Linked DNA regions of Mariniflexile sp. TRM1-10. The protein of the gene in region 1 binds, or shares a complex with, the protein of each later gene. Links are inferred from orthologs where the notes say so. Each region holds a gene or a part of one and is shown in the gene's direction. Other genes may lie near its edges.

The links.
Region 2: the proteins of accC (region 1) and accD are in contact, whole or in part, in a solved structure (PDB 8UXZ), measured with the Escherichia coli proteins. The link is inferred for Mariniflexile sp. TRM1-10 from one-to-one orthologs.

The regions. Positions count from the first base shown.
Region 1 is NZ_CP022985.1:1,838,448-1,841,743, forward strand. What follows is about bases 27-2,982. They hold accC (acetyl-CoA carboxylase biotin carboxylase subunit), read left to right. Parts: upstream 27-806; coding sequence 807-2,159; downstream 2,160-2,982. Other genes in these bases: CJ739_RS07905 (beta-ketoacyl-ACP synthase III), read left to right, coding at 27-259; accB (acetyl-CoA carboxylase biotin carboxyl carrier protein), read left to right, coding at 282-761; CJ739_RS07920 (NAD(P)/FAD-dependent oxidoreductase), read left to right, coding at 2,348-2,982. Outside these bases: more of CJ739_RS07905, read left to right, coding at 1-26; more of CJ739_RS07920, read left to right, coding at 2,983-3,296. UniProt on the Escherichia coli protein: This protein is a component of the acetyl coenzyme A carboxylase complex; first, biotin carboxylase catalyzes the carboxylation of the carrier protein and then the transcarboxylase transfers the carboxyl group to form malonyl-CoA.
Region 2 is NZ_CP022985.1:588,536-591,801, forward strand. The notes cover bases 1-2,926. They hold accD (acetyl-CoA carboxylase, carboxyltransferase subunit beta), read left to right. Parts: upstream 1-997; coding sequence 998-1,855; downstream 1,856-2,926. Other genes in these bases: fbaA (class II fructose-bisphosphate aldolase), read left to right, coding at 1-706; CJ739_RS02810 (sensor histidine kinase), read right to left, coding at 2,146-2,926. Outside these bases: more of CJ739_RS02810, read right to left, coding at 2,927-3,243.

The DNA.
Region 1 (3,296 bases):
GGATGTTGATTGGTTGGCTGCGCATCAAGCAAATAAGCGTATTATTGACGCTACTGCACAACGCATCGAATTGGAAGAAGAGAAAGTAATGATTAATATTCACAAGTATGGTAATACGACTTCTGCTACGTTACCATTACTATTAAGTGACTATGAATCACAACTTAAAAAAGGAGATAATATAATTTTTGCCGCTTTTGGAGGCGGATTTAATTGGGGTGCCATTTATTTAAAATGGGCATATAATTCAGTAAACTAACCATTAACTAATTAGTAAGATTATGGATATTAAAGAAATTCAAAACTTAATCAAGTTTGTTGCCAAATCAGGGGCAAGCGAGGTTAAACTAGAAATGGATGATATTAAAATCACCATAAAAACAGGATCAGATTCAGAAACAACAGCAGTGCATTATGCGCCTGTAGCGGCTCAAATGCCACAAATGGCAGTGCCAGTTTCTGAAGCAAAACCAACCGCGGAACCTTCTGCGTCCGTTGCTCCAGCAACAGAAGATTCAAAATACATCACTATAAAATCGCCAATTATTGGAACTTTTTATAGAAAACCATCTCCAGATAAGCCATTATTTGTAGAGGTTGGACAAACCATTGCTGAAGGCGATGTGCTTTGTATTATAGAAGCTATGAAACTTTTCAATGAAATCGAATCTGAAGTTTCAGGTAAAATAGTTAAAATATTAGTTGACGATTCTTCACCTGTTGAATTCGATCAACCATTATTTTTAGTAGATCCATCTTAATTAATTCAGAATTCAGAATTCTGAATTCATAATTTTTATAAAATTATGTTTAAAAAAGTATTGATTGCCAATAGAGGGGAAATAGCATTGCGTGTTATTAGAACCTGTAAAGAAATGGGCATAAAAACAGTTGCTGTTTACTCTACAGCCGATGCAGAAAGTTTGCACGTTAAATTTGCAGACGAAGCCGTTTGTATAGGACCTCCATCTAGTAGTTTGTCTTATTTAAAAATATCCAATATTATTGCGGCGGCTGAGATTACTAATGCAGACGCTATTCACCCTGGTTATGGGTTTTTATCTGAAAATGCTAAATTTTCAAAGATATGTGAAGAACACGGTATAAAATTTATTGGTGCTTCTCCAGAAATGATTGACAGAATGGGAGACAAAGCCAATGCAAAATCTACCATGATTGCTGCAGGCGTACCTTGTGTTCCAGGAAGCGAAGGGGTTATAAAGTCATTTGAAGAATGTGAAAAAGTAGCCAAAAAAACCGGCTATCCAGTTATGCTTAAGGCATCTGCCGGTGGTGGTGGAAAAGGTATGCGTGCCGTTTGGAAACCGGAAAACTTAAAAGATGCTTGGGATTCTGCACGTCAAGAAAGTAAAGCGGCTTTTGGGAATGACGATATGTACATGGAAAAACTTATTGAAGAGCCAAGACATATTGAAATCCAAATTGTGGGAGACTCTACTGGAAGAGCATGTCATTTATCGGAAAGAGATTGTTCTATCCAACGTCGCCATCAAAAACTAACCGAAGAAACACCTTCACCATTTATGACCGATGAACTTCGTGAAAAAATGGGAAAAGCCGCAGTTAAAGCAGCAGAATATATTAAATACGAAGGTGCAGGAACCATCGAGTTTTTAGTAGATAAGCACCGTAATTTCTACTTTATGGAGATGAATACGCGTATTCAGGTAGAACACCCCATTACAGAACAAGTTATCGATTTCGATTTAATTCGTGAACAAATTCTTGTGGCTGCAGGAGTGCCAATTTCTGGTAAAAATTATTTACCAAAATTACATTCCATCGAGTGTCGTATTAATGCTGAAGACCCGTTTAATGGTTTCCGTCCATCACCAGGAACCATCACAACGTTACATGCCCCAGGAGGTCATGGTGTGCGTTTAGACACCCACGTGTATGCAGGTTATACCATTCCGCCAAATTACGATTCTATGATTGCCAAGTTAATCACAACGGCGCAAACCAGAGAAGAAGCCATCAATAAAATGAAGCGTGCTTTAGACGAATTCGTAATAGAAGGTGTAAAAACCACCATTCCATTCCACAGACAATTAATGGAGCATCCAGATTATTTAGCTGGAAATTATACCACTAAATTTATGGAAGATTTTGTTATAGAAAAACAAGTTGAAGAATAAATAGTAAAGACTCCGCAAGCAATTTCGGAGTTTTTTTATGGTGTTCCTTTTGCTTTTTTTAAAGTTACAAAGTTACAAAGTTGCAGAGTTGCAAAGCTAAAGAGATTATAATTTCAAAGTTGGTTCAAAAAAACCATCAACCAACAACCATCAACCAACAACCATCAACCATCAACCATCAACCAAAAATGACTCTCTCTTACTGGGAAATAAAATCATGGTTTACCAACATAGATTTCACTATTGTTGGGAGCGGTATTGTGGGATTAAGTTGTGCCTTACGGTTAAAAGACCAATTCCCTAAAGCCAACATATTAATATTGGAAAAAGGTATGTTGCCACAAGGTGCCAGCACAAAAAATGCAGGATTTGCCTGTTTTGGTAGCCTTAGTGAAATACTTGATGACCTAAAATCGCATTCAGAAGAAGAGGTTTTTAATCTGGTAAAAAAGCGTGTGAATGGTTTACAGCTGTTAAAAGAAACTTTGGGTGAGCGCGCTATAAATTATCAAAACTATGGTGGATATGAGTTGTTTTTAAATGATGATGATTTGTTTGAAGCATGTCTTTCAAAACAAGTAGACATCAATAGATTGCTTCAACCTATATTTAAAAAGGATGTTTTCAGCATGAAACCAAACAGTTTTCATTTTAAAAAGGTAAAAGAGCATTATATTTTTAATCCGTTTGAAGGACAGATAGATACAGGAAAGATGATGGAAGCTCTCCTTCAAAAAGCACAATCAAAAGGTATCAAAATATTAAATAACATAACGGTTGAAGGCTTTTCAGAAGCTGTCGATTCAGTAAAAATAAAAACCAATTCGGTCGAGTTTTCAACATCAAAACTATGTATTGCTACTAATGGTTTTGCAACGCAACTTATAAAAGAAGATGTAAAGCCAGCACGGGCACAAGTGCTCATTACAAAACCTATAGATAATCTCCATATAAAAGGCACGTTTCATTTAGACAAAGGTTTTTATTATTTTAGAAACATTGATAATCGAATTTTGTTAGGTGGTGGCAGAAACCTAGATTTTAAAGGTGAAGAAACAACCGATTTTGCTCAAACCTATATTATTCAAAACAAATTGGAAAGTATACTAAAAACGGTTATTTTACCTGAAATTCCGT
Region 2 (3,266 bases), 1.2 Mb from region 1 along the record:
CGCCAGTGAAAAACATTTCGCTGAAACCGGAAAATCACTTTTCAGTTCTCACATGATTGACCTTTCGGAAGAACCCATCGAAGAAAACATAGAAATATGCAAAACCTATTTAGAACGTATGAGCAAAATGGGGATGACATTAGAAATTGAATTGGGGATTACAGGTGGTGAAGAAGACGGTGTAGATAATAGTGATGTAGATGATTCTAAATTATATACACAACCAGAAGAAGTTGCCTATGCATACGAAGAATTAAGTAAAGTAAGCGACCAGTTTACTATTGCTGCAGCTTTCGGTAACGTACACGGCGTATACAAACCAGGAAACGTAAAATTAACACCAAAAATCTTGAAAAACTCTCAAGATTATATTTCTAAAAAATACGGTGTAGGTCATAACCATATTGATTTTGTATTCCATGGTGGTTCAGGTTCTACAGTTGAAGAAATTCGTGAAGGTATTAGCTACGGTGTTATTAAAATGAATATAGATACCGATTTACAATATGCCTTTATGAGTGGTATTCGTGACTATATGAACAGTAAAAAAGATTATTTACAAGGACAAATTGGAAACCCTGAAGGCTCTGATGTTCCTAACAAAAAATACTACGACCCACGTGTTTGGTTACGTTCGGGCGAAGTCACTTTTATTGAGCGTTTAAAAAAGGCTTTCGAAGACCTTAATAATGTAAATACACTATAAAATAGAGTTGTTATGTATATAAAATCCTGCTTCACGCAGGATTTTTTCATTTCTAAGCAATAAAAAAATTAAAAAAATTCAATTAATAAAAACAGAATGGCTTTACTACTAAATTAAAATAAAGCCTTAATTTTGTAGTCAGGCTTTTTGCTTTATCATTTTTGATTTTACACATAACGTGTTTGTTAAAAAAGAATCTAGCAACTATCCTTAACGAAAATACCGATGTACAAAATTTTTTAAATCTAAAATTGTAAATCGTAAATCTAAAATCGTAAATCATAAATCACTATGTCTTGGTTTAAAAGAAAAACAAAAGGAATAACAACAACAACAGAGGAAAAAAAAGACACCCCTAGGGGTCTTTGGTACAAATCTCCAACTGGAAAAATTGTCGATACAGATGAACTTGAAAAAAACTTTTATGTAAGTCCGGAAGATGGATACCACGTTCGAATAGGAAGTAAAGAATACTTCGAAATTCTTTTTGATGATAATAAATTTAAAGAGCTGGACGCTAATTTAGAATCTAAAGACCCATTAAAATTTGTTGACACTAAAAAATATCCAGACCGTTTAAAAGCTGCCCAAGAAAAAACCAAATTAAAAGACGCTATTAGAGTAGGCGTTGGCAAATCTAAAGGAAAAGACTTGGTCGTTGCTTGTATGGATTTTGCATTTATTGGTGGCTCTATGGGAAGTGTTGTTGGTGAAAAAATTGCACGTGCTGCAGATTATTCATTAAAAAACAACATTCCACTAATGGTCATTTCTAAATCTGGTGGTGCCCGTATGATGGAGGCAGCTTTATCGCTTATGCAATTAGCAAAAACATCTGTAAAGTTAGCACAATTAGCAGATGCTGGCATTCCATACATATCATTATGTACCGACCCAACAACTGGTGGTACTACAGCATCGTTTGCCATGTTGGGAGATATTAATATTGCAGAACCAGGTGCTTTAATTGGGTTTGCAGGCCCTCGTGTAGTAAAAGATACGACTGGCAAGGATTTACCTGAAGGTTTTCAAACCTCAGAGTTTTTATTGGAACACGGTTTCTTAGATTTTATTACACTAAGAAAAGATTTAAAAACCAAAGTAAATCAGTATTTGGATTTAATTTTAAATCAGCCTTTAAGAACATAAATATTAACACATTACAATAAACTACCTCGTAGATTTAAAAAATTTACGAGGTAGTTTGTATAAGTAACTAAGTTGAATGGAGAATTAATGTAAAAATAGATAGAATTCATCTTGACTTCTCTATTTCCTAAAACCTGCCTGCCGGCAGGCAGGAATGGCTAAAATTCGTCCATAGTTTATTTCTTTTTTATGCTTAGCTCCGCCTATGCCTTTCAAAAAGTGCATCATCCGTACAAATTTTATCTCATTTTCGGTTAAAAACAAAAATCAAGAAGAGTTCATAATTTTCTTTAACCTGCTTTCAAAAAAATCGAAAATGTTGTACCGACATCAACTTCACTTTTTACTTTTATATACCCTCCCAACGATTCAACATGATTTTTAGTAATAAAGAGTCCTACACCTAAAGCGTCTTTATTCTTATGAAAGGTTTTGTACATTTGAAATAACGTATTGCCAAATTTATCTAAATCGATTCCCAAACCATTATCTTCTATATGGAATATAACATATCCTTCTTGAATCTCACTGGATAGTTTAATAATGGTATCTCTTTTATCAGAACGGTATTTAACAGCATTCGTTAAAAAATTTAAAATAATACTATCCAAATACGCTGGGACAGCTTTAACATTATGATTCTCATTAACATCATTCTTAATTGTACAATGAATGTTTTTTGCCAATGCACTCACGTTATATATAGATTGATTAACATAATCATATAAATTAAGTACCTCAATATTACTTTCATCAATAGCTTTTATTTTGGCCACTTCTGCTAAATGCAAAACCGTTTGGTTTAAATTTATTACAGAACCTTTTAAAAGTTCAAAATTCTCATCTTCTGTTAGTTCATGCGATTCTTCTTCAAGAAACGTCACTAAAGTCATTAAGTTTGAAACATGGGTTCGTAAGTTATGGGTAATAATCTCTGCAAAGCTAGATAACCTACTATTTTGTTCCCTTGCTACATCTAGCATGATTTCTAATTGATTTCTGTCCGCTTTCCTTTTGGAAATATCATCAATTTGAGATATAATGTATAACGGTTCACCTTTAACATTCCTAACTATTGAGGCAGATAGCATGGCCCAAACTATGCTTCCGTCTTTATGAAAATAGCGCTTTTCCATTTGATAGTTTTCAGCCTCACCTTGAAGTAGTGATTCCACGCAACTTAAATTGGCATCTAAATCATCTTTATGGGTAATGTCTGTAAACGACATGTTATAAAGTTCCTCTTCAAAATACCCTAAAAAATTAGTAACACTTTTATTAACCTTTATCCATCGACCATCGAGACTCAAAATGGCTATTCCACCTCTAGCATAATTGAAAATATTTTCAAATAGTTTGTCTTTTACCAGACTTAGGTTTTTAGGCATCGTTATGAGGGAATAAAAAAATG